DNA from 4 places in the Cellulosimicrobium sp. TH-20 genome. Region 4 is predicted to be linked to each of the others. Evidence: predicted binding sites of a transcription regulator. Region 4 holds the regulator's gene; each other region holds the start of a gene.
What was found. Region 4 encodes LexA, which represses DNA repair genes until DNA is damaged. Its sites were predicted from a motif close to TCGAACANNTGTTCGA; they were not measured.
Positions count from the first base shown of each region.

Region 1: B8281_RS11750 (YbaK/EbsC family protein) is a predicted target of LexA. The motif match lies at 4,257-4,272, and genes of this name have one in related genera.
Region 2: uvrA (excinuclease ABC subunit UvrA) is a predicted target of LexA. The motif match lies at 2,582-2,597, and genes of this name have one in related genera.
Region 3: ruvA (Holliday junction branch migration protein RuvA) is a predicted target of LexA. The motif match lies at 3,621-3,636, and genes of this name have one in related genera.

Region 1 covers NZ_CP020857.1:2,662,794-2,670,111, reverse strand. The annotation lists gene B8281_RS11765 (error-prone DNA polymerase) at 1-1,388, opposite strand, end outside; gene B8281_RS11760 (DNA polymerase Y family protein) at 1,381-3,096, opposite strand; gene B8281_RS11755 (hypothetical protein) at 3,093-4,175, opposite strand; gene B8281_RS11750 (YbaK/EbsC family protein) at 4,556-5,137, shown strand; gene helR (RNA polymerase recycling motor ATPase HelR) at 5,210-7,318, opposite strand, start outside.
Region 2 covers NZ_CP020857.1:2,835,768-2,843,085, forward strand. The annotation lists gene B8281_RS12510 (TerC family protein) at 1-183, shown strand, start outside; gene B8281_RS12515 (TerC family protein) at 190-1,323, shown strand; gene B8281_RS12520 (YciI family protein) at 1,337-1,636, opposite strand; gene B8281_RS12525 (MBL fold metallo-hydrolase) at 1,744-2,451, opposite strand; gene uvrA (excinuclease ABC subunit UvrA) at 2,627-5,623, shown strand; gene B8281_RS12535 (OsmC family protein) at 5,737-6,222, opposite strand; gene uvrC (excinuclease ABC subunit UvrC) at 6,356-7,318, shown strand, end outside.
Region 3 covers NZ_CP020857.1:3,071,993-3,079,310, reverse strand. The annotation lists gene B8281_RS13645 (NUDIX hydrolase) at 3-566, shown strand; gene B8281_RS13640 (hypothetical protein) at 573-1,244, opposite strand; gene pdxT (pyridoxal 5'-phosphate synthase glutaminase subunit PdxT) at 1,328-1,990, shown strand; gene B8281_RS13630 (YebC/PmpR family DNA-binding transcriptional regulator) at 1,997-2,758, shown strand; gene ruvC (crossover junction endodeoxyribonuclease RuvC) at 2,959-3,528, shown strand; gene ruvA (Holliday junction branch migration protein RuvA) at 3,726-4,361, shown strand; gene ruvB (Holliday junction branch migration DNA helicase RuvB) at 4,364-5,440, shown strand; gene yajC (preprotein translocase subunit YajC) at 5,629-6,087, shown strand; gene secD (protein translocase subunit SecD) at 6,169-7,318, shown strand, end outside.
Region 4 covers NZ_CP020857.1:3,285,604-3,292,921, reverse strand. The annotation lists gene B8281_RS14640 (ATP-dependent DNA helicase) at 8-2,101, shown strand; gene B8281_RS14635 (L-lactate dehydrogenase) at 2,131-3,138, shown strand; gene lexA (transcriptional repressor LexA) at 3,252-3,986, opposite strand; gene B8281_RS14625 (LysM peptidoglycan-binding domain-containing protein) at 4,323-4,697, shown strand; gene nrdR (transcriptional regulator NrdR) at 5,067-5,597, shown strand; gene B8281_RS14615 (aldo/keto reductase) at 5,680-6,777, opposite strand; gene B8281_RS14610 (DUF5302 domain-containing protein) at 6,988-7,182, shown strand; gene B8281_RS14605 (pyridoxamine 5'-phosphate oxidase family protein) at 7,244-7,318, opposite strand, start outside.

The sequences.
Region 1 (7,318 bases), 620 kb from region 4:
CCCAGCGCCCGGGCCGCGTCGCGCACCGCCGACTTCGGCCGGTAGGAGATGACGTTCGCGACCTGCGCGGCGTGCGTGCGCCCGAACGTCTCGTAGACGTGCTGGATGACCTCCTCGCGCCGTGCCGACTCGATGTCGATGTCGATGTCCGGCGGGCCGTCGCGCTCAGGAGCGAGGAAGCGCTCGAACAGCAGGCCGTGCTTCACCGCGTCGACGGCCGTGATGCCGAGCGCGTAGCAGACCGCGGAGTTCGCGGCCGAGCCGCGCCCCTGGGCGAGGATCCCGTTCCTGCGGCAGAACTCGACGAGGTCGTAGACCACGAGGAAGTACCCCGGGAAGTGCAGGTCCTCGATGACGCGCAGCTCGTGGTCGATCTGCGCCCACGCGCCCGTGATCTTCTCCTGGCCGCGCGGCCCGTACCGGTCCTCGCCGCCGCGCCGCACGAGCTCGCGCAGCCAGGTCGCCTCGGTGTGCCCGTCCGGCACCGGGTAGGGCGGCAGGTCGGGTGCGACGAGGTGCAGGTCGAACGCGCACTCGTCCCCCAGCGCCGCCGCGGTCGCGACGGCCTGCGGGTGCCGAGGGTGGCGCGCGAGCATCTCCGCCGCGGAGCGCAGGTGGGTCGTCGGGGCACCGGGCAGCCAGCCGTCGAGGTCGTCGAGCGACGAGCGCGCGCGCACGGCCGCGAGCGCCCCCGCGAGGTCGGCGTCGCGCGGGTGGGCGTAGTGCGCGGCGGTCGTCGCGACGAGCGGCAGCCGGGCGTCGGCGGCGAGGTCGGCGAGCGCCGCGTGCAGGTCGGCGTCGCGCGGGTCGTCGGTCGTGGTGATCTCGACGGCCACGTTGTCGGCGCCGAAGAGGGCGACGAGACGGTCGAGCTCGCGGCGGGCCGCGGCGCGCCCGGACGTGACGAGCGCGCGCCGCACCGCGCCCTTGCGGCACCCGGTGAGCACGAGCCACTGCCCGGCGGCCTCCGCCGCGAGCTGCTCGAGGCGGTAGTCGGCGGCGCCCTTGGTGCCCGTCGCGAGGTGCGCGGTCGCGATCGCGCGCGACAGGTTGCGGTAGCCCTGCGTGCCGCGCGCGAGCACGAGCAGGTGGGTCGAGCGCGGGTCAGGGACGCCGGTGGGCGGGTCGAGCACGGGCGCGCCGGTCGCGGTCGGCGCGGGCAGGTGCAGCTCGGACCCGAAGACGGTGGGGAGACCGACCTTGCGCGCGGCCTCGGCGAAGCGCACGACGCCGTACAGGCCGTCGTGGTCGGTGACGGCGAGCGCCGACAGCCCGAGCCGCGCGCCCTCGGCGGCGAGCTCCTCGGGGTGGGACGCGCCGTCGAGGAAGCTGAACGCCGAGTGCGCGTGGAGCTCGGCGTAGCGCGGGCCGGTGGTCCGGTCAGTCATACAGCCCCTCCACGGTCCACCGCCCGCGCGCGCTCGCGAGGAGCAGGCCGCGGCCGTCGTCGAGCAGGACCTGCACGTGCACGCGGCGCCGGGGCGCGGGCGTCCACCAGCGCTCGGCGAGCGGCCACGGCCCGGCCCAGTCCACGACGGCGCGCGCGGACCCGGGCCCGGGCAGCGCCGTCTCGTCCCGGGGCGCCGCCGCACGGCGCGGGCCCTCCTCCGGCGCGGGGGCCGGCCACCGCACGGTCGCGGGCTCGCCGCTCATCGCGAGGCGCGCGTCGACGACGACGGGCCGCCCGGCGTCGTCGAGCACGACGACGTCCTGCGGCTCGACGGGCACGAGCGCGGGGGCGGGGCTCGGCAGCGCGCCGGGCCACGGCAGGGCCGGGTCGCGCGGGCGCACGACGTCCTCCCCGAACGGCACGAGGTGCACGCGGTCGGTCGCGTCGCGGCCGCCCTGGACCTGGACGCGCAGGACGGCGTCGCCCCCGAGGATGCCCTGCACGCGCCCGAGCGCGCGGTGGGCCCGCGCGTCCTCGCCGCTCGACGCGCCCCACAGGCGCGGCTGCTCCGCCCCCGCGGGCACGACCTCCTCGGCCGTGAGGGACAGGCGGGCCAGCGGCGCGACGCCCGGGACGACGTCGGCCCCGCCGGGCGAGCCGCCCCGCTCTCCTCCGCGACCGGCCCGGGCCGCGCGCCCGGCGCGGACGGACGTGGTGGTGAGCCAGCCCTCGAGCTGCCACCGGACCTTGTCCGTGAGGCGCGCCGGGCTCATCGCGCCCGGCCCGTCGAGCCGCCAGGTGCGCTCGAGGTCGTCGCCCTCGACGGTCCGCGCCGTGATGCGCAGGCGCCCGGCGACGAGCGAGCGCGCGACGAGCTGGTCGTGCAGGTCCTCGGAGAGCCGGCGCGCGGCGAAGGTCGCGACGTCGACGCGCTCGGCGGGCGGGTCGAGCTCGGCGCTCACCGCGACGTCGGGCTCGACGCGGCGCCGCGCGGGCGGGCGCAGGTCCTCGCCGCGCGCGAGCCGGTGCGCCCACGCGCCGAGGTCGCCGAAGCGCCCCTCGACGGTCGCGGGCGGCAGGGCCGCGAGCGCCCCGAGGGTGCGCACGCCGAGCCGGCCCAGGAGGTCCACGAGCTCGTCGACCGCGACGGCGGCGTCCGGACGGGCGGTGACGTGCACGAGGTCGCGCGCGGGCCGCGGCGCGAGGAACGCGGCGGAGCGGCCGGGCGGGACGACGGCGGCGTCCCGCGCGGCGAGCACGGCGGCGAGGATGCCGTCGGCGACGCCCACCTGGCTCTCGTGGCCGGTGCGCTCGGCGACGCGCGCGACGAGCGCCTCCGCGAGCGCGGCGTCGGACCCGTGGTACCGGCTCGCACCGGCGGCGGGCAGGAGCAGCAGGCCGGGCCGGGTGATCTCCAGCCCCGCGACGACGGTCTCGGCCGCGAGCGCGACGGGCTCGAACTCGCGGGCGTCGCGCGCGTCGTCGACGTCGAGCAGCTCGAGCTCGGGGCAGCACTCGCGGGCCCGACGGCGGCGCATGCCCCGGCGCACGCCGTGGGCGCGCGCGGTCGCGGAGACGGCGACGACGCGGCGGCCGTCGTGCGTCGCGGCGGGGACGTGCGCGGGGACGTCGCGCACCGCCATCGCCGCGAGCACCGGCCAGTCCGGCACCCACAGGGCCGCCGTGCGGGTCGGGCTCGTGGTCATCCGACGAGCCGGAGCCGGGAAGGCCGGTCGGGGTCGTCGGCCCGGGCGGTCTCGTGGGCGGTCTCGGCGGTCCCGGCCGCGACGGCGCCGGTCCCGGCCGCGGGCCGGGGGCCGCGGGCGTCCTCGGCGAGGAACGCGGGCCAGTCCTCGTGGCCGAGCGGGAGCTCGACCTCGAGCCGCGCGGGGCGCGCGGCTCCCCCGCGGCCCGCGCGCTCGACGACGAGGGTGCGACGGCGCAGCCAGCCCGCGCCGCGGTCCGCCCCGGACCAGCCGCCGCCCGTCACGGTGAGCGCGACGTGCGCGCCCGGCCACGTCCCCGCGGCGACGAGCAGCGCCCCGCGCTCGCGCGCCCGCGCGGCCAGGCGCCGTCGGTCGGGGTCGGTGAGGGCGGCGTCGGGCCCGACGACCACGACGTCCAGGCCGTCGACGAGCGCCGAGATCGCGAGCGCCGCGTCCGGGCCGGGGCGCGGGACGAGCACGACGCGGTCGAGGTCGGCGCCGGCGTCGGCGGCCGCGAGCAGCCCGACGGCGGGGAACCCGACGGCGGCGGTCCACGCCCCGGCCCGCGACGGCCGCGCGACGAGCGCGAGCAGGAGGCTCGTCGAGCCGCGCACCGCCAGCACGGTGCCGCGCTGCAGCGCGCCGATCGGGAGGAGCGGCGCGAGCGCGTCGTGCACCGGCCACACCCGCTCGTCCGTGCCCGCGTCCCGGCTCGCGCCCGAGGTCCGGACGTGGCGGGTGCGGGCGCGCGCCGGAGGGTCGGACGGCGCGGGGACGGGCCGCACGACCGGCGAGGCGGCGGCGTCCGCGAGCGGGGCGACCTCGGCGAGGAGTGCGGTGCCGGCGCGCGGGACGGTGTCGGCACGCGGGGCGGTCTCGGTGCGTGGGACGACGGTCGGTGCCGCCGGGGCGGTGAGCGGTTCCGGGGCCGCGGGGGCGACGACGGGACGGTGTCGGCGGACGCCCGTACGCTCCTCCGCACGGCGCAGGACGGCACGGGCGCGCTCGGCCTTGTCGACGGCCGCAGCCGTCGGGCCTGGTGCCCCCGCCCGTTCGGCGGGGTCGGCGAGAAGGGTCATCTCGCCTCCCGGGATGCTGCTCGGACGGGACGCGCACCGCGCGTCGACTGCTGCGGGCGGTGTGCTGCACCCGCTGGGCGTTCGAACACACGTTCGAACACTTCCAGTGAACGACCGCCGCTCCGAGGTGTCAACTCCGCAGGTCGGAGGCGCCTGCTTCGTCCGAGATGCCCACCCCAACCTTCGACCCCCACTGGAGACTTGCCCGAAACCCTCGACCTCTACCTGACCCTCCTCCCCCGCCGACCATGCGGCTGTCGCCCGTCCGGCGGGCGGCACGGGCTGCGCCCGCATGCTCGGCGGGCTCGAGGGGCTCCGGGGGTGTGTTCGGCATCCGGCCTCTCCCGCGCGGCGGCCCGCCGGGGTGGCAGGCTGACGCCATGGACGCCCGCACGACCCTGCCCACGCTCGGCTCGCTCACCTGGGAGCCGGCGCTCGACCACCTCGACCTCGTCGCCCCCGTGACCGCCGACGCGCTGCGCCGGTGGGCCGACGTCGACCCGGACGTCGCGACGCTCGTCGCCGTGACGGAGATCGACCCCGACCTCGCGGACACCGCGACGCTCAACGCCGCGTTCGACCTGCCCGTCGAGGCGTCGGCGAACTGCGTCGTCGTGGGCGGCGCACGGGCGGGCGACGAGCGCGTCGCCGCCGCCGTCGTGCGGGCCCACACGCGCGCCGACGTCAACACACGCGTCCGCAAGCTGCTCGACGTGCGCAAGGCGTCGTTCCTGCCGACCGACCGCGCGACGGCCGAGTCCGGGATGGAGTACGGCGGCATCACGCCTGTCGGGCTGCCCGAGGGGTGGCGCGTGCTCGTCGACTCCCGCGTCGTGACGGACGGCGCGCTCGCGCTGATCGGCAGCGGCGTGCGGCGCTCGAAGCTGCTGCTCCCCGGCGACCTGCTGGGCCGCCTGCCCGGTGTCGAGGTCGTCGAGGACCTGGCCGTCCCGGTCGCCTGACCCGTCCCACCCTGCCGCGCACGACCTGAGGCACCCCGGGCACCCCGCCGGCCCTCAGGTCGTGCGCGGTGGTCAGCCTTCGAGGACGACGAGCCGCTGCGTCGCGCGCGTCATCGCGACGTAGCGGTCGACCGCGCCCTCGACGCCGTCGCCGAACGCCTGCGGTTCGACGAGCACCACGAGGTCGAACTCGAGGCCCTTCGCCGTCTCGGGCGTGAGCCACCGCACCCGCGCGGACCCCTCGCCCTCGCCACCGGCGCCACCGACCCTGCCGCCCGACTCCTCGCCGGACGGCCCGAACGACCCGGACGGCCCGGACGGCTCGGTGGCACCGATGACGCACGCCGTGCCGTCCGCGTGCTCGGCGAGCCACGCGCCGAGGACCGCGTCGAGGTCCGCGACCGCCCCGTGGGCCACGGGCACGCCCGTGCTGCGCACCGACGTCGGGACGTTCGCGCCCGGGATCGCGGCCCGGACGACGGGCTCCGCCTCGGCCATGATCTCCCGCGGCGTGCGGTAGTTGACGCTCAGCGACGCCTCCTCGACGCGGGCGAAGCCCACGCGCGCGAGCCGCTCGCGCCAGCCCTCGGGGAAGCCGTGGCGGGCCTGGGCGCGGTCCCCGACGACCGTGACGCTGCGCGACGGGCAGCGGCTGAGGACCATCTGCCACTCGGCGTCGGTGAGCTCCTGCGCCTCGTCGACGACGACGTGCGCGAAAGGCCCCGCGAGGCGGTCCGGCGTCGCGACGACGAGCGCGCCGTCGTCCACCAGCGCGTCGCGCAGGTCCTCGCCGCGGAGCATCTGCATGACCCCGAGCTCGCTGTCGTCGGTCGCCACGAGGTGGTCGACGACGTCGTCCATGCGCGCGCGCTCCGCCGCCACGGCGGCCTCGTTGCGGCGGCGTCGGCGTGACGCCTCCGGGTCGCCGAGCCGACGGCGCGCGGCGTCGAGCAGGGGCAGGTCCGCCGTCGTCCACGCGTGCGCGTCCGGGCGCTGGAGCGCACGCACCTGCTCGGGCGTGAGCGACGGCGCGCACAGCCGCAGGTAGGCGGGCACGGACCACAGGTCGGCCACGAGGTCCGTCGGCTCCACGAGGGGCCACGCGCGGTCGAACGCGGCACCGAGCCCGCGGTGGGCGCGCAGGGCGCGGCGCACGTCGTCGGCCTCGACGTCGACGCCGTCCTCCGCGGCTCCCCCGCACGCCTTGTCCACGAGGATCTCGACGAGCGCGGCCCAGACGTCGTCGCGCGCCTCGTTGTGCGGGGTGCCCGGGTCGACGGACTCGAACGCCTCCGCCCAGTCGGCGGTGGAGAGCCAGACGTCGGCCCACGGCGTCTCGACCTCCCTGCCCTCGGCGGGCGGGCGTTCGGAGAACCGCACGGCGGGCTCGATCGCGGCGACGAGCGCGGCGGACGCCTTGAGCCGGGCCACCTCGGGGTCGGCCTCCGCGCGCGCCGTCGCGCCCTCGGGGACGAGGTCGCGCAGCGTGCAGGTCTGCACGCCCTCCTCGCCGAGGCCGGGCAGCACGTCGGCCACGTACGCGAGGTAGGGACGGCTGGGCCCGACGACGAGCACGCCGCCGTGCCCACCACCGTGCCCGCCAGCGTGCCCACCACCGTGTCGGCCCCCGTGCCCGCCGCCCACGTGCGGGTCGGCGTACAGCAGGTAGGCCGCGCGGTGCAGCGCCACGACCGTCTTGCCCGTGCCGGGGCCGCCGTCGACGACGAGCGCGCCGCGCGAGCCCGCGCGCACGATCGCGTCCTGGTCGGCCTGGATCGTGCCGAGCACGTCGCTCATGCGCGGCGACCTGCTCGCGCCCAGGCTCGCGACGAACGCCGACTGGTCGTCGAGCGCCACGCTCGACCCCGCGCCGTCGGGCACGAGCTCCTCGTCCCAGTAGTCGGTGACGCGCCCGCGCGCCCACCGGTACCGGCGCCGCGCCGCGAGGCCGAGCGGCCGGGCGGGCGTGGCCGCGAAGTACGGCTCGGCGGCGGGCGAGCGCCAGTCGACGAGCAGGCGTTCCCCCGCGGGGTCGGTGAGGCCCACGCGCCCGACGTACACCGGGGCGGAGCCGTCGGCGAACGTCATGCGGCCCAGGCACAGGTCGACGCCGTAGCGCTGGAGCAGCCGCAACTGGCTGCTGAGGCGGTGGATCTCCTGGTCGCGCTCGAGCGCCTCGGT
Region 2 (7,318 bases), 450 kb from region 4:
CACGCGCTGCACAAGAACGAGGTGCCGTTCATCAACGGCGGTGAGCACATCACCGTCATCCCGGAGATCCCGACCGCCCTGTCCCTCGGGTTCATCGTCGTCGTGCTCACGATCACCACGGTCGCGAGCCTCGCCAAGGACCGCGCCGACCGTCGACGCGAGGCCGAGATCTCGGAGGGCTGACCACCGATGGTTCACGAACTTCCCGTCTGGTTCGAGTGGGCGTCGCTGTCGGCGCTCGCCGTCCTGCTCCTCGTCGACCTGTTCGTCGTCGGGCGCCGGCCGCACGTCCCGTCCATGCGCGAGAGCGCGCTGTGGGTCGGGTTCTACGTCGCGCTCGCGCTCGTCTTCGGGGCGGTCGTCGGAGCGGTGGGGGGCGCGGCACCGGCCGGGGAGTTCTACGCCGGGTGGCTCACCGAGTACAGCCTCTCGGTGGACAACCTGTTCGTGTTCGTGATCATCATGGCGCGCTTCGCGGTCCCGCGGGAGCAGCAGCAGCGCGTCCTCATGGTCGGGATCATCGTCGCGCTCGTCCTGCGGGGAGCGTTCATCCTGGCGGGCGCGGCGATCATCTCGCAGTTCGTCTGGGTGTTCTACCTGTTCGGCGCGTTCCTCGTGTACACGGCGATCAAGCTCGTGGCGGGCGGCGACGAGCCCGAGGAGTACCACGAGAACCGCGCCGTCCGGGCGCTGCGCCGGGTCCTGCCGCTCGGCACCCGGTACGACGGCGGCCGGCTGCGCACGGTCGAGGACGGCAAGCGGGTCTTCACGCCGCTCGTCGTCGTGTTCCTCGCGATCGGCAGCACCGACCTGCTGTTCGCGTTCGACTCGATCCCGGCCATCTTCGGGCTCACGCAGGACCCGTTCATCGTCTTCACGACGAACGTCTTCGCCCTCATGGGGCTGCGCCAGCTCTACTTCCTGCTGGGCGGTCTGCTCGAGCGGCTGGTCTACCTGCCGATCGGCCTGGCCGTCATCCTCGGGTTCATCGGCGTCAAGCTCATCCTCGAGGCCCTGCACGAGAACACGCTGCCGTTCATCAACGGCGGCGAGCACCTCGAGGCGGTGCCGACGGTCCCCATCTGGCTCTCGCTCGTGGTGATCGTCGGGGCGCTCGCGGTCACGACCGTCGCGAGCCTGCTGCGCACCCGCGCGCTGCACGCACGGAGCGAGCCGGCGGACGGCGAGCAGCCCGGGACCGCGGCGTCGTCCACGGAGGACGTCACGGAGGACGCCACGGAGACCGTGACCGACGAGGCGCCCGCCGCGGGGGGGACCCCGCCGCAGGGCGGCGGGGTCCCCCGTGGGGGTGCCGCGCGCTAGCGCGCGGCCCGGCTCAGACGCGGTCCGCCCAGTCGCCGATCACCGGCGACCACGGGCGGACCGCGCGCTGTGCGACCAGCCCGGCGCGCGCGAAGGGGTCCTCGTCGAGGACCGCGGCGACGGCGTCGGGCGTCTCCCCGTCGAGGACGAGCAGCGCTCCGGCGGGCGCGCCCTCGTGGGCCGGAAGCGGACCGGACGCGAGGAGCGTGCCCCGGGTGTGGAGGGCGGCGAGGAACGCGCGGTGCTCGGGTCGCAGGGCGTCGAGCTCGGCGCTGCGGTCGGCGTAGACGTAGGTGACGGCGTGGATCGGCATGGAGCCAGTGAACCAGGCCGTCCCGACGGCGTGCGGTCCGGTCCGCGCCTCGGCTGCGCCCCGTGCTCCTTGCCGCCCGCTACCGGCCGGCCGCTACCTGACCCGCGCTACCAGCCCCGCTCGCGCCACTCGGCGAGGTGCGGCCGCTCGGCACCGAGCGTCGTGTCGGCGCCGTGACCGGGGTAGACCCACGTGGCGTCGTCGAACCGGTCGAAGACCCGCCCGACGACGTCGGACAGCAGGCTCGCGAACCGCGCCGGGTCGCGGTCGGTGTTCCCGACCCCGCCGGGGAAGAGCGAGTCCCCGGTGAACAGGTGCACCCGGCCAGGCACGGCCTCGGGCTCGGCGACGTCGTCCGGCTCGCGGTAGGCGAGCGCGACGGAGCCCGGCGTGTGCCCGCGCAGCGCCACGACCTCGAGGTCGATCGCGCCCACCCGCAGCACGTCCCCGTGCCGCACGCGGCGGGCGACGGCCACGCCGGACGCCGCGGCGACCGCGTCCGCGTCGGGCTCGCCGGCAGCCGACGACGCGCCCGTCGCGGCGACGACCGGCGCGAGCGCCCGGAGATGGTCGGCGTGCCGGTGCGTCGTGACGACGCCGTCCAGCCGTCCCGACGGCGAGCCCGCCCGCACGAGGTCGAGCACGTCGTCGGGCGCGTCGGCGGCGTCGACGAGGAGCTGGGCACCGGTGCGCCGGCACGTGAGGAGGTAGACGCCGTTCGCGAGCGGCCCGACGGCGAGCTTGCGGATCTCGACCTCGTCGAGGCGTCGCAGGTCGTGCGGGCCGCCCACGGCGACCTGTCCGGTGTACGTCATGCGCCCAGTGTGCCGTCCGCTCGCGGCGGGCAGTGCGCCGCGACCCCGGGCCGCGGTGACCCGGGTCACGGCGGAGAGCCCGGACGTGGGGCGCTCGTGTGCGTTCGTCGGGTGCCGTGCGAAGGTGACGTCGAACACCTGTGCGAGTGTGGGTGGTCGGCCGTACGATGCTGCGGTGAGCAATCGCCTCGTCATCTCCGGTGCCCGCGAGCACAACCTGCGCAACGTCGACCTCGACCTCCCGCGCGACAAGCTCATCGTCTTCACGGGGCTCTCCGGCTCGGGCAAGTCGTCGCTCGCCTTCGACACCATCTTCGCGGAGGGGCAGCGCCGGTACGTCGAGTCGCTGTCCGCGTACGCGCGCCAGTTCCTCGGCCAGATGGACAAGCCGGACGTCGACTTCATCGAGGGCCTGTCGCCCGCGGTCTCGATCGACCAGAAGTCCACGAACCGCAACCCGCGCTCGACCGTCGGCACCATCACCGAGGTCTACGACTACCTGCGCCTGCTGTTCTCGCGCGCCGGGACGCAGCACTGCCCGGTGTGCGGCGAGCGCGTCACCGCGCAGACCCCGCAGCAGATCGTCGACCGCCTCCTCGAGCTCCCCGAGGGCACGCGCTACCAGGTCCTCGCCCCGGTCGTGCGCGGCCGCAAGGGCGAGTACTCCGAGCTCTTCAAGGAGCTCCAGACCAAGGGCTTCGCCCGTGCCCGCGTCGACGGCGAGGTGCGCACCCTCACGGACGTCCCGGCGCTCGAGAAGAAGCTCAAGCACGACATCGAGGTGGTCGTCGACCGCCTCGTCGCGCGCGAGGGCGTCCAGCGCCGGCTCACCGACTCCGTCGAGACGGCCCTCGGGCTCGCGGGCGGGCTCGTCGTCGTCGAGCTCGTCGACGCGGACGCGGACGACCCGGCCCGGGAGCGCCGTTTCTCGGAGAAGCGCGCGTGCCCGAACGACCACGAGCTCGCGCTCGACGAGATCGAGCCGCGCACGTTCTCCTTCAACGCGCCGTACGGCGCGTGCCCGGAGTGCACGGGCATCGGGTTCCGTCTCGAGGTGGACCCGGACCTCGTGGTGCCGGACGACGAGAAGTCTCTGCGCGAGGGCGCGGTCGCGCCGTGGGCGCAGATCTCGTCGGAGTACTTCGAGCGCGTCCTCACGGCGCTCGCGGACGACCTGGGCTTCTCCATGGACACGCCGTGGCGCGCGCTCCCCGAGCGGGCGAAGAAGGCCGTGCTCCACGGCCAGAACCACCAGGTGCACGTGCGGTACAAGAACCGCTGGGGCCGTGAGCGGCAGTACTCGACCGGGTTCGAGGGCGTCATCACCTTCCTCGAGCGCCGGCACACCGAGACCGAGTCGGACTGGTCGAAGGAGAAGTACGAGGCCTTCATGCGCGAGGTCCCGTGCCCCGTGTGCCAGGGGGCCCGGCTCAAGCCGGAGGTGCTCGCGGTCAAGGTCGGCGGCAGGTCCATCTGGGACGTGTGCCGCCTGCCCCTGCGCGAGGCCGCGGCGTTCCTCGGGTCGCTCGAGCTGGGAGCGCGCGAGCGCGCCATCGCGACCGAGGTCCTCAAGGAGATCGACGCGCGCCTCGGGTTCCTGCTCGACGTCGGCCTCGACTACCTCTCGCTCGAGCGACCGGCCGCGACGCTCTCCGGCGGCGAGGCGCAGCGCATCCGGCTCGCGACGCAGATCGGATCGGGCCTGGTCGGCGTGCTCTACGTGCTGGACGAGCCGAGCATCGGCCTGCACCAGCGCGACAACCGCCGGCTCATCGAGACGCTCACGCGCCTGCGCGACCTCGGGAACACGCTCATCGTCGTCGAGCACGACGAGGACACCATCCGCACCGCGGACTGGGTCGTCGACATCGGCCCGGGGGCGGGGGAGCACGGGGGGCGCGTCGTGCACTCGGGCGACTACGCGGGCCTGCTCGAGGCGCCGGAGTCCGTCACGGGCGCGTACCTGTCGGGGCGGCGCAGCATCCCGCTCCCGGCGCAGCGGCGCCCGACGGACCCGGGCCGTCAGATCAAGGTGGTCGGTGCGCGCGAGCACAACCTCACGGGCATCGACGTGAGCTTCCCGCTCGGCACGTTCACCGCGGTGACGGGCGTCTCCGGCTCCGGCAAGTCCACGCTCGTGAACTCGATCCTCTACACCGTGCTCGCCAACGAGCTCAACGGGGCCCGGCAGGTCGCGGGCCGCCACACGCGCGTCACCGGCCTCGAGCACCTCGACAAGGTCGTGCACGTGGACCAGGGCCCGATCGGGCGCACGCCGCGGTCGAACCCCGCGACGTACACCGGCGTGTGGGACCACGTGCGCAAGCTGTTCGCGGAGACGACCGAGGCCAAGGTGCGCGGGTACACGCCGGGCCGGTTCTCGTTCAACGTCAAGGGCGGCCGCTGCGAGGCGTGCTCTGGCGACGGCACGCTGAAGATCGAGATGAACTTCCTCCCGGACGTCTACGTGCCGTGCGAGGTGTGCCACGGCGCGCGCTACAACCGCGAGACGCTCGAGGTGCACTTCAAGGGCAAGACCGTCGCGGACGTGCTCGACATGCCGATCGAGGAGGCGTCCGAGTTCTTCGCGGCCGTGCCCGCGATCTCGCGGCACCTCAAGACGCTCGTCGAGGTCGGCCTGGGCTACGTCCGGCTCGGGCAGCCGGCCCCGACGCTCTCGGGCGGCGAGGCGCAGCGCGTCAAGCTCGCGAGCGAGCTGCAGAAGCGCTCGACGGGCCGCACGATCTACGTGCTCGACGAGCCGACGACGGGCCTGCACTTCGAGGACATCCGCAAGCTGCTCGGCGTGCTCCAGTCGCTGGTCGACAAGGGCAACAGCGTCCTCGTCATCGAGCACAACCTCGACGTCATCAAGAGCGCGGACTGGGTCGTCGACATGGGCCCCGAGGGCGGCTCCGGCGGCGGCAAGGTCGTCGCGCAGGGGACGCCCGAGCAGGTCGCGCGCGTGGAGGCGAGCCACACCGGGCGCTTCCTCGCGGAGATCCTCGAGGGGCACGACCCCGTGCCCGTCGGGCCCGCGCCGTCGGCGTCCTCCGGGGCGTCGGCGCCTGCGGCGAAGGCCGGCAAGTCGACGAAGGGCCGGTCCGCGGCGGCGCGTCGGGCGACCGACGAGAAGCCGAAGACGGGGCGCCGCAAGGCGTCCGCGGCGTAACGACGGTGCGGCGCGGGTGCGGGCTCGAACAGGCCCGTACCTGCGCGGGCCCGCACCCGCGCGGCGTGCTCGGTGCTCGCCGCGTCGGGGCCGCGCGCTCGCCGTGCCCGGCGTCAGGCGGCGGCGCGCCGGGCGGGCGCCGGCTCGACGAGCACGCGGAAGTTCACCGAGCGCGCGATGAAGCAGTGGTCGTGCGCGCGCTGGTGGAGGGTCGCCAGCGCCGCCTCGTCCGTGCCGGGTCCGTCGTCGACCACCACGCGCGGGTGCAGCGTGACGTCCGTGAACTGGCCCTCGCCCCCGGACTCGACCCGCATGGTGCCGGTCGCGTCGTCGACGTACTCGCGCACGACGACGCCCGCCGCGGCCGCGAGGTGGAGGAACCACAGCATGTGGCACTGCGACAGGCTCGCGAGGAACAGCTCCTCGGGGCTGTACCGGGTCGGGTCGCCGCGGAACGCCGGGTCCGCGGAGCCGGGCAGCGGCGGCCTCCCGTCGAGAAGCACCTCGTGGTCGCGGCTGTAGGCGGTGTAGGACGCGGTGCCGCGGTCGCCCGCGCCGGTCCAGCGGGTCGTCGCGGCGTAGCCGTGCTGTGCGCTCATGGCCGCCACCCTAACGGCCGGTGACGCGCGTCACACGGCGCCGTCCCCGCGCCACCGCGTCCGTCGTCCCGCGTCCCCGCGTCGCCCCACACCCGAGCCACCGGCGTCGGTGGCCTGACCTAGGCTGGAGAACATGGCAGATCCCGCGACGTACCGCCCTGCGCCGGGGGAGATCCCCACCTCGCCGGGCGTCTACCGGTTCCGCGACGAGCACGGCCGTGTGATCTACGTCGGCAAGGCCAAGAACCTGCGCGCGCGCCTGTCGAACTACTTCCAGGACGTCGCGAACCTGCACCACCGCACCCAGACGATGGTCACGACGGCCGCGTCGGTCGAGTGGACGGTCGTCGGCACCGAGGTCGAGGCGCTCGCGCTCGAGTACACGTGGATCAAGGAGTTCGACCCGCGGTTCAACGTCAAGTACCGCGACGACAAGTCGTACCCGTACCTCGCGGTGACGATGGGCGAGGAGTTCCCGCGCGCCCAGGTGATGCGCGGCGCGAAGCGGCCCGGCACGCGGTACTTCGGGCCCTACGGCCACGCGTGGGCGATCCGCGAGACGCTCGACCTCCTGCTGCGGGTGTTCCCCGTGCGCACGTGCTCCGCGGGGGTCTTCAAGCGCGCCCACCAGACGGGCCGGCCGTGCCTGCTCGGCTACATCGACAAGTGCTCGGCGCCGTGCGTCGGGCGCATCACGCCCGAGGACCACAAGGCGCTCGCCGAGGACTTCTGCGACTTCATGGCGGGCGACACGCAGCGGTTCGTGCGCCGGCTCGAGCGCAAGATGAACGAGGCCGCCGCCGCGATGGAGTACGAGGCCGCGGCACGGCTGCGCGACGACATCGCCGCGCTCCAGCGCGCGACGGAGAAGAACGCGGTCGTGCTCGGCGACGGCACCGACGCGGACGTGTTCGCGCTCGTGGGGGACGAGCTCGAGGCGGCCGTCCAGGTGTTCCACGTGCGCGGCGGTCGCATCCGGGGTCAGCGCGGCTGGATCGTCGAGAAGGTCGAGGACGTCACGGACGCCGAGCTCGTCGAGCACCTGCTCCAGCAGGTGTACGGCGCGGCGGAGGAGGCCGTGGCGGCGGACGCCGGG
Region 3 (7,318 bases), 210 kb from region 4:
TCGTGGCCGAGGCCGCCGGAGCGCCGTCGTCCCTGGGCCCCGACTGGGTGCTCGGGGACGACGGCCTGTACTTCCGTCGCGGCGCGCGCGTGCTGCTCCTCGACGACGCCGATCGCATCCTCCTGGCGCGCGGGCACGACGTCGACCAGCCCGAGCGCTCGTGGTGGTTCACGATCGGCGGGGGAGTGGACCCGGGCGAGAGCGACGTCGACGCCGCGCTGCGCGAGGTCCACGAGGAGACGGGCCTGCGCCTCGACCCGGGCGCGCTCGTCGGCCCGGTGTACACGCGCAGCGCGATCTTCGACTTCTACCGGCAGCACTGCCGCCAGGACGAGGTGCTGTTCCTCGCGCGCGTCACCGGGGCGGACCGCGACGGCGGGCTCAGCCGCGCCGGGTGGACCGACGTCGAGCTCGACGTCGTCGACGAGATGCGCTGGTGGACGCTCGACGACCTGCGCGGCGTCCAGATCGAGGTGTTCCCCGAGGGGCTGCCCGACCTCGTCGCACCGCTGCTGCGCGGGTGGGACGGCGTGACGCGGCACCTCGGCACGGCGCGCGCGGACTGACCGGCGCTACGCCCGGCGGGCGATCACCCGCCACACGATCCCGCCGACGAGCAGCCCCGCGCCCAGCAGCCCGCCGCCGATCGCGACGAACCACAGCACGATCGTGCCGCCGAGCGTCGCGAAGAACGTGCCGAAGCGCCAGCCCTCGGTGACGACGAACGTCGTGCCCGCGGGCGCTGCGCCCTGCGCGACGGTCACCGTGCACGTCCCGGACGCCGGCGGCGTGACCTCGGCCACCGTCGTCGCCTGGGAGGAGCCCAGGCCGGAGCTGCCGGACACCGACGGGGCGCTCACCGTGAGGTCGCCGTCGGCGCAGGTCACGGTCACGTCCTCGACGTCGAAGCCCGCGCCGTCCGAGGACCCCGCGCTCCCCACCGCCCAGATGCTGTACGGCTGGCCGCCCGTGACCTCGAGCTCCGCCTCGCCCGGCACGTCGCCCGACGCGAGCGCCGCCGACCCGGGCCGACCCGCGCCGTCGATCACGCCGGTCGGCAGCGCCCGGACGAACGTCGTGACGCCGAGGACCCCCGCCACGAGCGCGAGCACGAGCACGACGGCGCCGACCACGATCATCGTCGTGGCGCCGCGCGTGCTGCGCGGGGGCCACGGCGCCGCCCCGGGGTACGGCGCCGGACCGGGCGCGGGGTAGGGCTGGCCGGGGGCGGGCGGGTACGTCACGACGGCGAGGCTAGCAACCGTGGGCGCGGCCGGAGGCCCACCGCGGGACAAGCGGCGGAGCCGCCGACGTATCATTCCCCTTCGTGACGATCACGATCGGTGTCCTCGCCCTCCAGGGCGACGTGCGCGAGCACCGCGCCGCGCTCGAGGCCGCGGGCGCCCGCACGGTCGGCGTCCGCCGCCCCGAGGAGCTCGCCGCGGTCGACGGGCTCGTGCTCCCTGGTGGCGAGTCGACGACCATCGACAAGCTCCTGCGCATCTTCGAGCTCGACGAGCCGCTGCGCGCGCGCATCGCCGAGGGCCTGCCCGTCTACGGCTCGTGCGCCGGCATGATCCTGCTCGCCGACCGCATCCTGGGCGGCACCGCCGACCAGCGCACCATCGGCGGGCTCGACGTGACGGTCCGGCGCAACGCGTTCGGCCGGCAGGTCGACTCGTTCGAGACCGACCTCGCGTTCGCGGGTCTGGCGCCGGCGGACGACGGGCGCGACGGCGCACCGAGACCGGGCCAGGACGAGGACGCGGTGCACGCCGTGTTCATCCGGGCGCCCTGGGTCGAGGAGGCCGGGCCCGGGGTCGAGGTGCTCGCACGGATCCCCGAGCACGGCGCACCCGGCATCCCGGCGGCTGCCGCCGGTAGGATCGTCGCAGTCCAGCAGGGATCGCTGCTCGCCACCTCGTTCCACCCGGAGATCTCCGGGGACGCGCGCGTGCACGAGCTGTTCGTCAGAATCGCGAAGGGGTAGGAACGCATGTCAGGGCACTCCAAGTGGGCCACGACCAAGCACAAGAAGGCGGCCATCGACGCCAAGCGCGGCAAGCTCTTCGCGAAGCTCATCAAGAACATCGAGGTCGCGGCGCGCACGGGCGGCGGTGACCCCGCGGGCAACCCGACGCTGTTCGACGCCATCCAGAAGGCGAAGAAGTCGTCGGTCCCCAACGACAACATCGACCGCGCCGTCAAGCGCGGCTCGGGCACCGGCGCCGACGCCGTCGACTACCAGACGATCATGTACGAGGGCTACGGCCCCAACGGCATCGCCGTCCTGGTCGAGTGCCTCACCGACAACAAGAACCGCGCGGCCTCCGAGGTCCGCCTCGCGTTCAGCCGCAACGGCGGCAACCTCGCCGACCCGGGCTCCGTGTCCTACCTCTTCGCGCGCAAGGGCCTCGTCGTCGTGCCGAAGGCGGAGGGCGTGACCGAGGACGACGTCATGCTCGCCGCGCTCGAGGCGGGGGCCGAGGAGGTCACCGACTCCGGCGACGTCATCGAGGTGCTGTCCGAGGCGAGCGACCTCGTCGCCGTGCGCACCGCGATCCAGGAGGCGGGGATCGAGTACGACTCCGCCGACTCGATCTGGCACCCGTCCATGGAGGTCGAGGTCGACGCCGAGGGCGCGCGCAAGATCCTGCGCCTCATCGACGCGCTCGAGGACAGCGACGACGTGCAGAACGTCTACGCCAACTTCGACGCGTCGGACGAGGTCATGGCGGAGCTCGAGAACGACGACTGATCCGGCGGAGCTCGCGTCCTGACGGTCGGGTCGCGGCGCGGCCGGAAGGTCGGCGCGCGGTCTACCATCCGCGGCGCTCGCGCCGCTCCCGCCAGGCCCGCCACGACCGCGCACCGACCTCCCGGCCCCACCGCTGGCTGGTCCGTCGCCGGACCGCGTGGCACGGCCGCTCCGTGCCGTTCACGTGAAAGGGTCGAGGCGTGCGCGTTCTCGGAGTGGATCCTGGGCTGACCCGGTGCGGTGTCGGGGTGGTGGACTCCGCGCGAGGGCGGCGGGCCGAGCTCGTCGCGGTCGGGGTGATCCGGACGGACCCGGAGCTGAGCGTGGACCTGCGGCTGCTGCGGATCGCGGAGCGGCTGGACGCGTGGTTCGACGAGCACGTGCCCGACGTCGTGGCGGTCGAGCGCGTGTTCGCGCAGCACAACGTCGGGACGGTCATGGGCACCGCGCAGGCCGCGGGCATCGCGATGGTCGGGGCGGCGAAGCGGGGCGTCCCCGTCGCGCTGCACACGCCGTCGGAGGTCAAGGCCGCGGTCACGGGGAGCGGACGCGCCGGCAAGGAGCAGGTCCAGCGCATGGTCGCGGGGATCCTCGGCCTCGCGGAGCCGCCAAAGCCCGCGGACGCGGCCGACGCGCTCGCGCTCGCGATCTGCCACCTCTGGCGCCCCGCGGGCGCCCTCCAGGGCGGCGAGCGGCACGAGCTCACCGCCGCGCAGCGCGCCTGGGCGGCCGCCGAGCACGCGGCGAAGGGACGGCGCGCGCCGCGCTAGCGGCGCCGGTTCCGCCGGTCGTGCCGGTGGGGGTGCCGGCGGTCCGTGTCGGTCGGTCGGCGGGTGGGCGGCCCTTGCTAGAGTGACCGCGGTCGTACGGGTGTTCGACGCGCCCCTCGGCGCGCGGCCCGACGGCGGTCCTCGGGCCGGCGGACCATCGGACCAGGCCGGGGCTGCCGGCCGGGAGAGGAGCCTGCGTGATCGCGTCCCTGAGCGGTGTCGTGGCGAGCGTCCAGCTCGACCGCGCCGTGCTCGAGGTCGGGGGAGTGGGCTACCTCGTCCACGCCACGCCCGCCACGCTCGCCGGCCTGCGCGTCGGGGAGACGGCGCGCCTCGCGACAAGCCTCGTCGTGCGCGAGGACTCGTTCACGCTCTACGGCTTCGCCGACGACGACGAGCGCGCCGTCTTCGAGACCGTCCAGACCGTGAGCGGCGTCGGTCCGCGCCTCGCTCTCGCGATGCTCGCCGTGCACACGCCCGACGGCCTGCGCCGTGCGGTCGCGGGCGCCGACATCGCCGCGCTCGTGCGCGTCCCGGGCATCGGCAACAAGGGCGCGCAGCGGATCGCGCTCGAGCTCGGCGACAAGCTCGGCCCGCCCACGGGTGCCGACGCTCCCGAGGCGGGATCGACTGCGTCGGCGTCGGCGCCGCGTCCGGAGGACCGACGCGACCAGGTGGTCGAGGCCCTCGTCGGGCTCGGCTGGAACCTCAAGGCCGCGGACGACGCGGTGTCCACCGTGCTCGCCGAGGCGGGCGTCGACGTCGTCGAGGCACCCGACGTGGCGGGCGCGCTGCGTGCCGCGCTGCGGGTGCTCGGCGGGCCGAGGAGCTGACGATGGCGACCTTCGACCAGGTGGGACTCGACGACCTCGGCGGGGACGGCACGTTCTCGTCCGAGCGCATCGTCGCGGCGGGCGCGGACGACCTCGAGCGCGCGGCCGAGGCCGCGCTCCGGCCACGACGGCTGGAGGAGTTCGTCGGCCAGGCCGTCGTGCGCGACCAGCTGTCGCTCGTGCTCCAGGCCGCGCTCGCGCGGGGGAGCGCACCCGACCACGTCCTCCTGTCGGGGCCACCCGGGCTCGGCAAGACGACGCTCGCCATGATCATCGCCGCGGAGCTCGGCACGTCGCTGCGCGTGACGTCGGGGCCCGCGATCCAGCACGCCGGCGACCTCGCGGCGGTGCTGTCCTCGCTCGAGGAGGGCGAGGTCCTGTTCATCGACGAGATCCACCGGCTCGCGCGACCGGCCGAGGAGCTCCTCTACATGGCGATGGAGGACTTCCGCGTCGACGTCGTCGTGGGCAAGGGGGCCGGGGCGAGCGCCATCCCGCTCTCGCTGCCGCCGTTCACGGCGGTCGGCGCGACGACGCGCGCCGGGCTCCTGCCCGCGCCGCTGCGCGACCGGTTCGGCTTCACCGGGCACCTGGACTTCTACTCGGGCGACGAGCTCGAGCGCGTGCTGACGCGCTCGGCCGGCCTGCTGGGCGTCGCGCTCGACCCCCAGGCCGCCCGCGAGATCGCGGGGCGCTCGCGCGGGACGCCCCGCATCGCGAACCGCCTGCTGCGGCGCGTGCGCGACTGGGCGCAGGTGCGCGGCGACGGGACCATGGACCTCGCGGCCGCGCGCGCGGCCCTCGAGGTCTACGAGGTGGACCCGATCGGCCTCGACCGGCTCGACCGCGCGGTGCTCACCGCGCTGTGCACCCGCTTCAACGGCGGTCCCGTGGGCTTGACGACGCTCGCGGTGACGGTGGGCGAGGAGGCGGAGACGGTCGAGACCGTGGCCGAGCCGTACCTCGTGCGCGAGGGGCTGATCGGGCGGACGCCGCGGGGCCGCGTCGCGACCCCGGCCGCCTGGGCACACCTCGGGCTCACCCCGCCGCGCGAGGGCGGCACGCTCTTCGACGCCTGAGGCGACGCCGGCGGTCACGGGCTCGCGAGGACGCTCCGTGACGGCGGTCACAGGCGCTCCGCGGGTGGTCCTAGAATGGTCGGACCCGGGCGGGCGGAACTCCGCGGCGAGACGGCTCGTTGGTGAACCGTGCGCGCACGCCTAGACTGCGCGCAGATCCCGCACAGAACAGGACACGAGACTCCGTCATGGATATCAGCTTCATCCTCATCCTCGCCCTCGCGGCGGGTGCGATGTTCCTCATGACCAGCCGCACCCGCAAGCAGCAGCGCGAGGCCCAGAACTTCCGGGCGACCCTCGCCCCCGGGCAGGAGGTGATGACGGGCTCGGGCATGTTCGGCACGGTCGTCGACGTCGACGACGAGGCCGACGTCATCACCATCGAGTCGACGCCGGGCAACCAGTCCCGGTGGCTGCGCGCCGCGATCGCCAAGCTCGTCGAGCCCCCGGTCGAGGAGACCGAGGAGACGACGGCGGACGACGCGTCCGAGGACGCGGCCGAGTACGGCACCGCCGGTGCCGACGCCGGGACCACCACGAAGGGCGACGTCGACGACCTCGTCGTGCCCGACGACCTCTCCGGTCTGACCGACGACCGGTCGGAGAAGGACCGCGGACGCCGGGACGACGGCACCGACATCAAGTGACCCTATGCCGGTCGCTGCCGCGACCGGCCTGACGCGGTGGGCCGCGAGGCCCACCGCACACGCACGAGAAGAGACGGACAGTTGGCCACCAGCAGCACACGAGCGAGGCCCGTACGGACCCTCGTCACCCTGGGAATCCTCATCGTCGTCCTCTTCGGGTCCCTCTTCGCGGGCACGAAGCTCGACCCGAAGACCGAGGACAACCCGGGCGGGGCGAGCCTCACCCCGGGCCTCGCGCTCGATCTCGAGGGTGGCACGCAGATCATCCTGGAGCCCGTCACCACCGACGGCTCGCAGCCGACGGCCGAGGACATCAACCAGGCGATCAACGTCATCCGCCAGCGCATCGACGCGCAGGGTGTCTCCGAGGCCGAGATCACGAGCCAGGGCCGCAACAACATCGTCGTCGGCATCCCGGGGCAGCCGTCCCAGGAGACCATCGACCTCGTCAGCACCTCGGCCCAGATGCGCTTCCGCCCCGTGCTCTCCGTGGGCATGCCGACGGCGACGCCCGCCGACGAGTCCACCGACCCGGCCGCGGGCGACGACGCCGCGGCCGAGGACGCCCCGGACGCGACGGAGTCCGCGGACGCCGCCACCGACGGCGCGACGGACCCGGCGGCCGAGGACGGCACCGACCCGGCGGCCGACGCAGCGACGGACGCCCCGGCGGACGACGCCACGACGGACCCGGCGCCGGAGACGACCCGCCCGGAGAACCCGAGCGACCTCGCGCAGATCACGCCGGAGCTGCAGGCGCAGTTCGACGCGCTCGACTGCACGCTCCCCGAGAACCTCGTGGGCGGCGACAGCGGCCCGACCGACAGCGCGTTCGTCTCGTGCGCCGACGACGGCACGGCCAAGTACATCCTCGGCCCGGTCGAGATCGAGGGCACCGACATCTCGAACGCGAGCTCCGGCCTGCGCGTCGGGCAGAACGGCGTCGTCACCAACGAGTGGGTCGTCAACATCGAGTTCGACTCCGAGGGCACCAAGGCCTTCCGTGACGTCACGACGCGTCTCACGACGCTCCCGTCGCCGCAGAACCAGTTCGCGATGGTCCTCGACGGCCTCGTCATCTCGGCACCCGTCTCGCAGGTCGCGATCCCCGACGGCAAGGCCGAGATCTCGGGCAGCTTCACGCGAGACAGCGCGGCGACGCTCGCGAACCAGCTCAACTTCGGCTCGCTTCCCCTGACGTTCGAGGTGCAGAGCCAGGAGCAGATCTCCG
Region 4 (7,318 bases):
CGCTCCCGTGCCCGACCGTCCGGACACGGAGGCGCCCGGGCAGGCGGCCGGTGACGTGCCCGCCGTCGAGGAGCTCCTCGACCTCGCGGTCACGCGCCTGGGCGGCGCGCGGCGCGACGGCCAGCGGACCATGGCGCGTGCCGTCACGGACGCCATCGAGGGCTCCGAGCACCTCGTGGTCCAGGCCGGGACCGGGACGGGGAAGTCGCTCGGGTACCTCGTGCCGGCCGTGCGCCACGCGGTCGCGACCGACGAGCGCGTCGTCGTCTCGACGGCGACCCTCGCCCTCCAGCGCCAGGTCATCACGCGGGACCTCCCGCTCGTGGCCGACGCCGTCGCGGACCGCCTCCCGCGGCCCGCGTCGATCGCGCTCCTCAAGGGCTGGCACAACTACCTGTGCGTGCACAAGATCGCGGGCGGCTACCCTGCGGACGAGCCCACGCTCTTCGACCTCCCCGGCGAGGCGGCGGGCGCCGCCGACCACCCCGCCGCGCGTGGCGGGACGAGCATGGCGGCCCTCGGGGAGCAGGTCGTGCGCCTGCGGGAGTGGGCCGACGAGACGCCCACGGGCGACCGGGACGACCTCGTCCCCGGCGTGAGCGACAAGGCGTGGCGGCAGGTCTCCGTCACGGCGCTCGAGTGCCTGGGCCAGCGCTGCCCGCTGCTCGCCGAGTGCTTCCCCGAGCGGGCGCGCGCCGCGGCGCGCGAGGCCGACGTCGTCGTGACGAACCACGCGATGCTCGGCATCGCGGCCATGGGGTCGCCCGGGGTGCTGCCCGAGCACGACGTCCTGGTCGTCGACGAGGCGCACGAGCTCGCGGACCGCGTCACGGCCGCCGCGACGGTGGACCTGTCGGTCCCGGCGATCGAGAGCGCGGCGCGCCTCGCGCGCCGCCACGGCGGGGTCACGACGGACGCGCTCGACGCCGCGTCCGCGTCGTTCGGCACGGTCGTCGGGTCGCTGCCCGCCGAGCGCTTCCCGGACGGCCTGCCCGACGCCGCGCGCTCCGCCGTCGCGGCGGTGCGGGACGCCGCGCGCGAGGTGCTCTCCACGCTCAAGCCCGAGACCGGCGTGACCAAGCCGGCCCAGCCGGACACGGGCCTGAAGATGGCGCAGTCGACGATGCTGCAGCTCTTCGAGGTCGCCGAGCGCATGGCGGCCGACCCCACGGGCCACGACGTGCTGTGGTGCTCGCGGCCCGGGGAGGGCGGCTGGTCCGGCGACCGCTTCGGCGACGGCGCGAGCCGCCTGCACGCCGCCCCGCTCGGTGTGGCGGGCCTCATCCGCACCCACCTGCTGGCGGAGCGCACCGGCGTCTTCACGTCTGCGACGCTCGCGCTCGGCGGGAGCTTTGACGCCGTCGCGCGCACCTTCGGGCTCGGCCCCGCGGCGACGGGCGGAGCCGCGGACGCGGGCGACGGCGACGCGCCGCGCTGGCGCGGGCTCGACGTCGGGAGCCCGTTCGACTACCCACGCCAGGGCATCCTCTACGTCGCGAAGCGCCTGCCGACGCCCGGCCGCGAGGCGTCGACCGAGCACCAGCTCGACGAGATCGCGGCGCTCGTCGAGGCCGCCGGTGGTCGGACCCTCGGCCTGTTCTCCTCGCGGCGCGCCGCGGTGGCCGCTGCGGAGGCGATGCGCGAGCGGCTGGACGTGCCGGTCCTGTGCCAGGGCGACGACCAGCTGCCGACGCTCGTGCGGGAGTTCGCCGAGGACCCGGCGACGTGCCTGTTCGGCACGCTGTCGCTGTGGCAGGGCGTGGACGTGCCCGGGCCGTCGTGCCAGCTCGTGCTCATCGACCGCATCCCGTTCCCGCGCCCGGACGACCCGGTGAGGTCGGCGCGGGCTCGCGCCGTCGAGGCCGCGGGCGGCAACGGGTTCATGCAGGTCTCCGCAACGCACGCGGCCCTCCTGCTCGCCCAGGGTGCCGGGCGGCTCGTGCGGTCCACGGCCGACCGCGGGGTCGTCGCGGTCCTGGACCCGCGGCTCGTGACGGCGCGCTACGGGTCGTTCCTCACGCGGTCCATGCCGGGGTTCTGGCAGACGACCGACCGCGACGTGGCCACCGCTGCGCTCCGCCGCCTCGCGGCCCTAGGCTGAGCCCTTTCCAGCGACTTCACGGAGGCGACATGACGAGCACGTCACCGCAGGGCACCGGCGACGCGACCGCGGGCGGTCCGGGAGGGGGAGCGCGGACGACGAAGCTCGCGATCGTCGGCGCCGGTGCCGTCGGCTCGACGCTCGCCTACGCCGCGCTCATGCGGGGCGCGGCGCGCACGGTGGCGCTCCTCGACGTCAACCGCGCGAAGGTCGAGGCCGAGGTCCTCGACCTCCAGCACGGCATCCAGTTCATGCCCATGGCGCGCGTCGAGGGGTCCGACGACGTCGCGGTGTGCGCGGGGGCCGACGTCGTCGTGGTCACGGCCGGCGCCAAGCAGAAGCCGGGTCAGACGCGCCTCGACCTCGCCGAGGGCACGATCGGGCTCATGCGGACTATCCTGCCGGGCCTCGTGGAGGTGGCCCCGGACGCCGTCTACGTCATGGTGACCAACCCCGTCGACATCGTCACGTACGCGGCGCTCAAGTTCTCGGGGCTGCCCCCGACGCAGCTCTTCGGCAGCGGCACCGTGCTCGACTCCTCGCGGCTGCGGTTCCTCGTGGCGCAGCACTGCGGCGTCGCGGTGCAGAACGTGCACGCGTACATCGCGGGGGAGCACGGCGACAGCGAGATCCCGCTCTGGAGCTCCGCGACGATCGGCGGCGCGCCGCTGCTCGAGTGGCAGGGCATCGGCGGTCGGGGACCGCTCACGGGCGACGTGCGCGACGAGATCGCGCGCGAGGTCGTGCAGTCGGCCTACCGGATCATCGAGGGCAAGGGTGCGACCAACTACGCGGTCGGGCTCGCGGGCACCCGGATCATCGAGGCGGTGCTCGCCGACGAGCACCGGGTGCTGCCCGTGTCGACGCTCCTCGACGGCATCTACGGGCTCGAGGACGTCTGCCTGTCGCTCCCGACGCTCGTCGACCGCCGGGGCGCGACGGAGCGCGTCGAGGTCCCGCTGGCGGACGACGAGCTCGCAGGCCTGCGCTCGTCCGCGGAGTCGCTGCGCGCGGTCGCGCGACGCTTCGGGCTCTGAGCCACGGGCCCGTCGGGCCCGGCACGACGAGAGCCGGACGGTCGAGGGACCGCCCGGCTCTCGTCGTGTCCCGAGCCTGCCCGGAGGGGCGCCCGGAGCCGCTCGGGGACCGTTCAGAGGCTGCGCAGGACGGAGACGACGCGCCCCAGCACCTGGGCGTCGTCGCCGGGGATCGGGTCGTACGCGGCGTTGTGCGGCATGAGCCACACGTGGCCGTCGGCGCGCCGCAGGCTCTTCACGGTGGCCTCGCCGTCGATCATGGCGGCCACGATCTCGCCGTTCTCCGCGACCGGCTGGCGCCGCACGACGACCCAGTCGCCGTCGCAGATCGCGGCGTCGATCATTGAGTCGCCCTGGACGCGCAGGAGGAAGAGCTCTCCCTCGCCCACGAGCTGGCGCGGCAGCGGGAAGACGTCCTCCACGACCTGCTCCGCGAGGATGGGGCCACCGGCGGCGATGCGGCCGACGACGGGGACGTACGACGGCGCGGGGTGGGCCTCGTCGTACGCGGGCTCGGGGGCCGTCCCGGCCGGCGCGAGCGGGGTGGCGCGGCGGGCGTCGTCGGGCTGGACCACCTCGATGGCGCGCGGACGGTTCGGGTCGCGCCGCAGGAACCCCTTGCGCTCGAGCGTGGTGAGCTGGTGCTTGACGGAGGACGGGCTCGTGAGCCCGACGGCCTCGCCGATCTCGCGCATGCTCGGCGGGTAGCCGCGCTGCTCGACGCACGCGCGGATGGTCTCGAGCACGAGCCGCTGGCGCGGGGTGAGCCCGTCACCCCCTGCCGACCCGTCCGGCAGCTCGCGCACCTCGGCGAGCCCCCGTGCCCTGTCCGTGCCTCGTCCCGCCATGGTCGCTCCGCCCTCGTCCGTCGCGTGCCGCCGGCGCCAGCCGGGCCTGCGGCCTCCCCTCCCCGGGGCGTGTGCCCCGGGACCTCGGTCGCCCCTCCGGGTCCGAGCGGACATGTCCGGCGAACCGACCTGACCCCAGGCTAGGGGAGGATGCGACACGAATCAAACACCTGTTCGAGCATGTCTCGACTCTGTCGGCCGTTCGTGATAGACCTTCGTACAGATGTTCTACGTACAGGTGTTCGACCGCAACGGGTCGGCGTGGAGATGAGACGGGCGCGCGGGTCCGATCGACCGGGGAAGGCGATCGGGCTCGCGGGCCGGGACGGAGGGGACATGGACACGGTGGCGATGGCGACGGCAGCGCCGTCCGCGCTCGGGCGGGGCGGCGCAGCGGAGCGAGGCGCCCGCCCGGAGGCTCCGCTGCGGCTCACGCGACGCGGCCGTGCGGTCCTCGTGCTCCTCGTGGCCGTCGTGCTCGTCCTCGCGGCGCGGGTCGGGCTGGCCGTCGCGAGCGGGCCCGGGGAGCCGGTCGAGGTCCGCGTCCACGTCGTGAGCGCGGGGGAGACGCTGTGGGAGCTCGCCCAGGGCGTCGCGACCCCGGGGGAAGACCTCCGTGAGGTGGTCAGCGGGCTCGTGGAGCTGAACGGCCTGTCCTCGTCCGGCGTGCAGGCCGGCCAGACCATCCTGCTCCCGGTCGCCGAGCGGTGACGCGACGCGCGGGCGGCGGTCCAGGTCCTGTGACGCAGCACACGGCGCCGACGCGCGACAGGTTGCGGCCGAGGGTTGCGCCGGCGCCTTAGGTCCGCCTAAGTTAGTGTCACCTCACACGCCGGCTGGGGGGCTGGGCGGACGAGGCGAGGAGTGTGCGGACCACCGTGACTCCTGTGCACGTCGCCGCGCGCGAGGCGAGTCGCGCGCGAGATGGGGACGGGGGCGTCCCGACGGGGGCGGTCGACTTCGACCGCCCCCGTTCTGCTGTCCGCGGCTGGGCGCGTCGTCGGCATGTTGCACCGCGCGCCCGCGACGACATACGTTCGTCGCGCCGACCTGTCGGCGCGACCCGCGGAGGAGCCCGCCATGCACTGCCCGTTCTGCCGTCACGCGGACTCCCGCGTCGTCGACTCGCGCACGTCCGACGACGGTGCCTCCATCCGCCGGCGACGCCAGTGCCCGGAGTGCAACCGCCGCTTCACCACGATCGAGACCGCCAGCCTGTCCGTGGTCAAGCGGTCCGGCGTGACCGAGCCCTTCTCGCGCGAGAAGATCGTCAACGGCGTCCGCAAGGCCTGCCAGGGGCGCCCGGTGAACGAGGACGACCTCGCCGTCCTCGCGCAGCGCGTCGAGGAGACCATCCGCGCGAGCGGGAGCGCCGAGCTCGACGCCTACGAGATCGGTCTCGCGATCCTCGGGCCGCTGCGTGAGCTCGACGAGGTCGCCTACCTGCGCTTCGCGAGCGTCTACCAGGCGTTCGACTCGCTCGAGGACTTCGAGAGCGCCATCACGTCGCTGCGCGTCGACCGGGAGGAGCGCGAGGCGGCGGCGGGCCGTGCGGCGGCCGAGGCCACCGACGACGTCGCGACCGACCGCGAGGCTGCACCCCAGCCCTGACAGTCACGCGACGGTCCCGCGCCTCGCGCTCGGTCCGAGGTTCGGTCCGCACAGCCGGACACGGCTGCGCGCGGCCGCGGCGCTACAGGTCGCTGGACCGCGACGCCCAGATGTTGATGCCCGTGTCCACGGGGAGGGCGTCGACGGCCGCGATCTCCTCCGGGGAGAGGTCGGGGGCGTCGAGGGCCGCGAGGTTGTCGTCGAGCTGGCGCGTCGAGCTCGCGCCGAGCAGGACCGACGTGACGCGCTGGTCGCGCAGCGCCCAGCGGATCGCCGTGGACGCGAGCGTCCGTCCGTGGGCGCGTGCGAGCTCGTCCAGGTGGCGCACGCGGTCGATGTTCTCCTCCGAGAGGAACGCCGGGCGCAGGGGCCCGCCGCGCGCTGCGCGCGACCCGTCCGGGACCCCGTGGAGGTAGCGGTCCGTGAGCATGCCCTGGGCGAGCGGGGAGAACGCGACGACGCCGAGCCCTTCGTCGCCCGCGACGTCGAGCACGGTGGCCCCCGCCTCGTCGTGCGGGTCGGGCGCCTCGATCCACCGGTTGAGCATGGAGTAGGAGACCTGGGTGACGACGAGCTCGACCCCGGCGTCGGCCGCGACCCGCAGGGCCTCGCGCGTCCGCCGCGCCGAGTACGACGAGATGCCGGCGTAGCGGGCGCGCCCCGACCGGACCGCCGTCGCCAGCGCACCGATGGTCTCCTCGAGCGGGGTGGAGGGGTCGTAGCGGTGCGAGTAGAAGATGTCGACGTGGTCGAGCCCGAGCCGGCGCAGCGACGCGTCGAGGGACGAGAGCAGGTACTTCCGGGACCCGCCCTCGCCGTAGGGGCCGGGGCCCATGCGGTAGCCCGCCTTGGTGGTCACGACGAGCTCGTCGCGCACGGGCCGGAGCTCGCGCGCGAGCAGCCGGCCCAGCGACTCCTCCGCGGCGCCGCCGGGCGGCCCGTAGTTGTTCGCGAGGTCGAGGTGCGTCACGCCACGGTCGACGGCGCGCAGCACGATCTCGCGCTGCGTCGAGAAGGGGTCGGCGACGCCGAAGTTCTGCCAGAGCCCGAGCGCGACCTCCGGCAGGCGCAGGCCGCTCCGGCCGAGCGCACGGTGCGGGAGCGCGGCACGCGCCGGCGCGGGACCGCCTGTGGTGTGGGGAGGAGCGGGGGAGGCCTGCGGCGTGGGGTCGGGCGACACGTCCCGACGCTACCCGACGGCGTTCGCCGCGCGGTCGTCGGCGCTCGCGGCGCGGTCCCCAGCGCCGGCGCCCGCAAGGCCGGGACGGCCGGTCCGAGCGGACAAATGAGGTGGCGTCGGGCCGCCCGGTGAGGGAGGCTGGCGGGGTGCCCGCAGCGTCGGGCCGACCGCAGTGCCCCCACCGAGTTCCCCGTCGACGAGGAGACCGCCATGGCGTCCGACCAGCAGCGACCCGCTGCAGAGACCGCACCGACCGAGGAGGCCAAGGCGAAGTTCCGGGAGGCGCTCGACCGGAAGAACGCCGCGCGCCACCGCACGGCGGACGGCGAGTCGAACACGGGCTCCGTGCACGGCTCGGAGACCGTCGGACCGGTCCAGCGCACCTTCCGCCGCAAGTCCGGCTGAGCAGCACCCCCGACGTCCGGTCGTCCCCTGCGGGGCGGCCGGACGTCGTGCGCCCGCTGGACTAGGGCTCCGCGCGCGCGAAGCGTCGTCCGGTGAGCTCGTGGGCCTCGACCACGACCCACTCCTCGGTCGGGAC